DNA from 2 places in the Burkholderia humptydooensis genome. Region 2 is predicted to be linked to the other one. Evidence: predicted binding sites of a transcription regulator. Region 2 holds the regulator's gene; the other holds the start of a gene.

Region 1 (3,407 bases), 860 kb from region 2:
CGTGCGCCGCAAGCCGGCGCCGAGCACGCGATGCGCCACCGCGCGAGCGTCGCGCGGACCCGGCCCGCGATGCGCGCGACGCCTGCCCCGTCGCTCACGCCGGCGAGCGCGTCGCCGGCGGACGCCCCCGCACGAGCGACGACGAACGCGCAGACGGATTGGCAGACGTTCTGAGCGGCGTGCGCCGTGCATTGCGGCGTCGATACGAAAACAGGCGGCGCTCACGCGCCGCCTGTTCGTTTGCGGTCCCGCGCGCCGAATGCACGGCGCGCGGCGAGCAGGTTCGTCGCCGCGGCGCGTGCCGCCGCGAGCGCGGCGGCGCCCTGCGATCGATCGCCGTCACTTCGACGCGTCGCTCGCCAGGTGCTTGCGGCTCGCGAGTTCCTGAGCCTGCTGGTAATGCGCCTGGATCACCGGCAAGCCCTTGCGCGCGGCGTTCTTCAACTGCTCGTTGCGGCCCGACGCGATCTCGGCCTGGAACACCGACAGCGCCTTCCGGTTGCCTTCGAGCGCGACCTGCTCGATGTACACCTTGTCGAACGCGTCGCCGCGCAGGTTCTTGATGCTGTCGAGCACGGCCGGGTCCGGATCGTTGTGCGGCACGTCGACGCCGCGCGGGCTCGCGGCGCGCAACGCCTGCGACAGCTTCTCGTTGTCGCTCGCGACGCGTTCGGCGAATGCCTTCACGGCGCGATCGCTCGAGCGCGAATCCGCGATGCGCGCGGCGTCGCGCTGCGTCGACACGGCCTTCGTCGCATCGGCGACGAACGCCTGATCGGCTTCGTGCAGTCGCGTGCCGGCATCGGCGGCCGCCTCGGGACGCGGCTGCGTCGGCGCGGGCGACGGTGCGTTTTGTGCGGATGCGGCGGTCGCGAAGACGAACAGCGCGGCGGCACACACGCCGGCGAGAGAAAAAGCGGAACGGCGAGTCATACGTTCTCCTTAGGGTGAAATTCATCAACGGATCGACGATCGGGGCTGCGATGCTGCGGCCGGGCACGGCGCGGCGAGACATGCGGCGCCTTCGCCGCGCGCACCGGCTGCGGACTCGGATGCGGCGCAACCCGTCGAGTGCATTCTAGGAGGTGCGTCGCGACCGAGGTGCAACGATGGTGTCGATTGTGTAACGGGAGGTAAGACGAAAGGCTGCGCGAGCATGCGCGCACCGTATCGGTCGAAATTGTCCTGAAATCGACACGTGCGGAGCCGATGCGCGCGTCCGAAACAGTCGACCCGATTCTTTCGGCTCGCACGCTCCGTTCGCGCGCATCGCGGGGCGCCGCGGGCACACGCTCTAGGTAGATACGCTAACGCCCCGTTTTTTTAGCTCAAGCGCGCACGCGCGCACGCCGATATCGCAGCTAGCCGATGACAAAAATTGAAGCGGAGGCTTCGTGAACGGACCCGAGGAATCGACAACGACGATCGCGCCGGACGCGCCGCACCCGCGCGGGGCCGATCATGCGCGCAGCGCCGGTTCCGCGCCCGCGGGCGTGGACGGCGGCGCGCCCGCCGCGCCCGTGATCCTGATCGTCGACGACGAGCCGAGCATCCTGTCCGCGCTCAAGCGCCTGCTGCACACCGCGCGCTACCAGGTCGTGACGGCCGGGAGCGGCGCCGCGGCGCTCGACGTGCTCGCCGCCGGCGAGGTCGACCTCATCGTCTCCGACATGCGGATGCCCGGCATGACGGGCGCCGAATTCCTCGCGCGCGCGCAGACGCTCCATCCGGACACGATGCGCATCCTGCTGACGGGCTATTCCGAGATCGACGCGGTCGTGAGCGCGATCAACGAAGGCGGCGTGTATCGCTACCTGAACAAGCCGTGGGACGATCACGACCTGCTGCTGACGGTCAAGCAGGCGCTCGAGCAAAGACGGCTGCGCCAGGAGGCCGCGCGCCTCTTCGCGCTCACGCAGAAGCAGAACGGGGAGCTCGTCGCATTCAGCACGGAACTCGAAGCGCAGGTGCGCGCGCGCACCGAGGAGATCCGGCAGACCGTGATGTTCCTCGAAGATGCGCAGCGCGACCTGAAGCGCAATTTCATGACGATGATCCAGGTCGGCGCGAACATGATCGAGCTGCGCTGCGGCGTGATGGGCGGCGAATCGCGGCGCTTCGGCGAACTCGCGAAGCGGCTCGCGCTCGCGTTCGACATGAGCGAGCTGCAGGCGCAGGATCTGCATTTCGCCGGCCTCCTGCACGGCATCGGCAAGCTGTCGCTGCCGGACGAGCTGCTGCGCAGATCGATCGACCGGATGAGCGCGGAAGAGAGCCGGCTGTTCCATCAGCATCCGTTGCGCGCGCAGATGGTGCTCACGCCCGTCGCGCAACTCAATCACGTCGCGCACATCATTCGCCATCAGTACGAGCGCTTCAACGGACGCGGCACGCCGGACGGCCTCGCGGGCGACGACATTCCGCTCGGCTCGCGCATCCTCGCGATCGCGCGCGACTACGAGGGATTGCAGCGCGGCGGCGTGGTCAATCAGCGCCTGCAGCCCGAGCAGGCGGTCGCGCTCATCAAGTCGCAGGCCGGCCTGCGCTATGACCCGCAGATCGTCGATCGCTTCGCCGCGCTCGTGAAGGATCTGGCGACGCTCGGCTGCAACACGCCGTATGCGCAGATCACGAGCGGCCAGTTGCTCGAAGGCATGCGGCTCGCCGACGATCTGCGCACGAGCCGCGGCGTGCTGCTGATGACGAAGGGCAGCGTCGTGTCCGCGCACCAGGTCGCGCTCGTGCGGCGCTACGAGGCGCAGGAGAGCACGCCGTTCACGATCCTGATCCAGACGACGCCGCTCGCCGAAGCCGCGGCCGCCGCCGGGCGCGAACGCTGACGCGCGCGCCGCGCCCGCCGCCCGCACGCACGCACGCACCAGGAAAGACCGACGCCCATGCACGGAACCTTCGACCTCCCGCTCGTCGCGCTGTCGCTCGCGATCGCGACGCTCGCGTCGTACACGGCGCTCGACCTGAGCGCGCTCATCACGCTCATCGATCAGTCCCGGATGCGGCGCGCATGGCTCGCGGGCGGTGCGGCCGCGATGGGCACGGGCATCTGGGCGATGCACTTCGTCGGGATGCTCGCGTTCTCGCTGCCGATCCCGCTCGGCTACGACTTCGGCCACACGTTCGCGTCGCTCGCGATCGCGGTGGTCGTGTCGTACTTCGCGCTCAGCGCCGTCACGCGCGCCGCGCTCACGCGCGAGCGGCTCGCGATGGGCGGCGTGCTGATGGGGATCGGCATCGCTGGCATGCACTACACCGGCATGAGCGCGTTGCGGATGCAGCCCGCGATCGCCTACGACTTCACGCTTTTCGTCGCGTCGATCGCAATCGCGATCGGCGCGTCGACGACCGCGCTATGGATCGCGCACCGCCTGAGCAGCGAGAACGAACCGCGC
Region 2 (3,407 bases):
ACCGTAGCGCCAAGGCCGCGCAGCGACTGCGCGCAGCCCTTGCCCACGTCGCCGTAGCCCGCGACCACCGCGATCTTGCCCGCGATCATCACGTCGGTCGCGCGCTTGATGCCGTCGACGAGCGACTCGCGGCAGCCGTACAGGTTGTCGAACTTCGACTTCGTCACCGAATCGTTCACGTTGAACGCCGGGAACGGCAGGCGGCCGTCCTTTTCCATCTGGTACAGGCGGTGCACGCCCGTCGTCGTCTCCTCGGTCACGCCCTTGATGTGCGCGAGGCGCTTCGAGTACCAGTTGCCGTCGGCCTCGAGGTGGCGCTCGATCGACTTGAAGAGCGCGACTTCTTCCTCGTTGGTCGGCGTCGCGATCACCGAGCGGTCCTTCTCGGCCTTCGAGCCGAGGATGAGGAGCAGCGTCGCATCGCCGCCGTCGTCGAGGATCATGTTCGCGAACTCGCCGTTCGGCCATTCGAAGATGCGGTGCGAGAACTCCCAGTATTCGTCGAGCGATTCGCCCTTGAACGCGAAGACGGGCGTGCCGGCTTCGACGATCGCGGCGGCCGCGTGATCCTGCGTCGAGAAGATGTTGCACGACGCCCAGCGGACGTCCGCGCCGAGCGCCTTCAGCGTCTCGATCAGCACGCCCGTCTGGATCGTCATGTGCAGCGAGCCGGCGATGCGTGCGCCTTTCAGCGGCTGCTGCGCCTTGTATTCGTCGCGGATCTGCACGAGGCCGGGCATCTCGGTCTCGGCGATGTTCAGTTCCTTGCGGCCCCAGCCGGCCAACGCGATATCGGCGACGACGTAATCTTGTGCGGATTGGGAATCGATGACAGCGGCGTTCATCACGCCCTCCTTTCTAAAAAAAGTTCTAGAAAATTGTGACGTGAGCGCCGTTCAAGTAAGCGGCCGACATCGGCGGGAACGATCGCCGCTAAGCGACGATGCTGCGCCGACACACCGCTCGGTTGACCATTTCCGAGCCTGGCGGGCGGGGCCCGTCGCAACGCTCCTCGGAAACGAGGTGGGATTGTAGCAAATCGAGACGAAATTTTCCTGTCGGGCGGGGCCGGCCGCTCCCGTGCGGCATTTTGCCCGCTTCGCCGGCGCGCGCGGTTCAGCCGCGCCTCGCGCGCGAGGCCGCCGCGCGGCCGCTCAGCTCTCCGTGCCGACCCACGCCTGCTCGCGCAGCTTCGCGCGCAGCCGCGCGACCGCCTGGCTGTGCAGTTGGCACACGCGCGACTCGCTCACCTCGAGCACCGCGCCGATCTCGCGCAGGTTCAGCCCGCGCTCGTAGTACAGCGACATCAAGAGCTTCTCGCGCTCCGGCAGGTGCTCGATCGCATCGACGAGCGCGTCGCGCAGATGCTCGTCGAGCAGCGCCGACAGCGGATCGCTGTGATCGGCGCGGTAGCGGTCGAGAAACGGCTCGTCGTCGGCCGAGCGGTCGAAGTCCTCGTAGTAGACGAGCTGGCTGCCGTGCAGGTCCTGCAGCATCGACTGGTACTCGTCGAGCGGCATCTGCAGGTGCGCGGCGATCTCCGTCTCGTTCGCCGAGCGGCCGAGCCGCTGCTCGACCTGATGCACCGCGTGCTCGACCTCGCGCGAGGTCTTGCGCAGGCTGCGCGGCAGCCAGTCGTTGCTGCGCAGCTCGTCGAGCATCGCGCCGCGGATGCGCTGCGTCGCATAGGTCTCGAACTGCGCGCCCTGGTCTTCCTTGTAGCGGCTCGCCGCGTCGAGCAGGCCGATCATGCCGGCCTGGATCAGGTCGTCGAGGTCCACGCTCGCCGGCATCTTCGCGACGAGCTGCAGGCCGAGGCGACGCACGAGCGGCGCATATTGCGTCAGCACTTCGTCCTGGGAAATCTTGCCTTGAGCGTTATACATCATGCCCTCTCTTCGTCGTGGCGTTCAGGCGGCATGAGCCGCGCCTCGTTCAAACGCCGAACTTCCCGTCCGGACCCGGCCGATGCCCGGACTCGGGCGCATCGGCCAATACAGCAGATCGGCGGCGATCTGCCGGTAATCGCGCGCCGCCGCCGCCGACGGGAACGCGTCCACCACCGTGTGCGCGAGCCCTCGCGCGCGCTCGATCAGCGCATCGGCGGCGACGCAACCGGCGTTCGACAGCGACACGCACAGATACCGGCTCGCGACGCCCGCGAGGTTCTCGTAGGCGGCTCTCGCGTCGGCCGCGCTCTGCACGTGATTGATCAGCACGCGAAACTGCGCGAGCGCGTGCGCGTAGTGCAGCCGCTTCATGCACGCGTACGCCTCGGTGATCGCCGACGCCGACACGCGCGTGACGATGAGCACGTCGTGCGCGTCGCGCGCGAGCGCGGAGAACGCGCCGCTCGCGTCGAGCTGCGCGTCGACCAGCACGATGTCCGCCGCGCCGTCGCCGAGCGTCTCGAGCTGCGCATCGCTGTAGCCGACGCGCGCGAGCCGCGACGCCTCGCACACCGCGAAGCCGAGCTCGTGCCGCACCGGCTCGCCGTCGCGCAGCCACGAGCCGCACAGCGTCGCCGTGATCGAGCGGACGTTCGCGCGCTCGTCGACGACGAGCACGTCCTTGCCGAGCGCGGCGAGCGCCGCGGCGAGATTGGCGACCGTCGACGTGCAGCCGACGCCCGACGGTCCGCCCGTCACCGCGACGACGCGCGACGCGCGTCCGGCGAGCAGGCGCCGCAATCCTTCTGCCTGGTCGGCGATGCGCTTATCCAAAGCGGACCTCGTGCAGTTCGTTGCCGGTGCGCGGGCTCAACGCGGACAGCATCGCTGGCAGGTCGTCGTCGTGCGGCACGAACGGCGAATCCTCGCGCGGCGCGCAGAACGCGCTCTTGAGCAGGAATTTCTTCGTCGCGACGTACAGGTTCTCGGGCACCTTCTGGCCGGTCGACACGTAGTGGACCGGCAGCTTGTAGCGGATCACCGTGTCGAGCACGCCGCCCAGGTTGCTCGCCTCGTCGAGCTTCGTCAGGATGCAGCCCGCGAGATCGGGCAGGGCCGCTTCAGACTGGCCGGCCGCGCTGCGATACGCCTGCACGACTTCGTTGAGCGTGTCGCCGTGGCTCGTCGCGTTCAGCAGCAGCAGGCGCTGCACCGGCGTGTCCGCGCCGTGCAGCATCGCGATCTGGTCGGACACCGTGCGGTCGCGCTGGCTCATGCCGATCGTGTCGATCAGCACCATGTGCTTGTTGCGCAGCTCGGCGAGCGCGAGCTGCAGATCGCCGCCGTCCTTCACCGCGTGCACCGGCACGCCGAGGATCTTGCCGAAGATGCGCAGTTGCTCGTGGCCGCCGATCCGGTAGCTGTCCGTCGTGAGCAGCGCGACCTTGCTCGCGCCGAAGCGCATCACGCAGCGCGCCGCGAGCTTCGCGGTCGTCGTCGTCTTGCCGACGCCCGTCG

The links. The regulator FliA, encoded in region 2, starts transcription of late flagellar genes. The targets are predictions, from matches to a motif close to CTAAAGTTTNNNNNNNNNNNGCCGNTA.
Region 1: nosR (response regulator c-di-GMP phosphodiesterase, NosR family) is a predicted target of FliA. The motif match lies at 1,186-1,212, and genes of this name have one in related genera.

Annotation. Positions count from the first base shown of each region.
Region 1 covers NZ_CP013380.1:3,465,131-3,468,537, forward strand. The annotation lists gene AQ610_RS15450 (methyl-accepting chemotaxis protein) at 1-174, shown strand, start outside; gene AQ610_RS15455 (DUF4142 domain-containing protein) at 340-933, opposite strand; gene nosR (response regulator c-di-GMP phosphodiesterase, NosR family) at 1,395-2,840, shown strand; gene AQ610_RS15465 (histidine kinase) at 2,898-3,407, shown strand, end outside.
Region 2 covers NZ_CP013380.1:251,787-255,193, reverse strand. The annotation lists gene ahcY (adenosylhomocysteinase) at 1-845, opposite strand, end outside; S-adenosyl-L-homocysteine riboswitch at 881-1,020, opposite strand; gene AQ610_RS01140 (RNA polymerase sigma factor FliA) at 1,155-1,889, opposite strand; gene AQ610_RS01135 (MinD/ParA family ATP-binding protein) at 1,911-2,723, opposite strand; gene flhF (flagellar biosynthesis GTPase FlhF) at 2,716-3,407, opposite strand, start outside.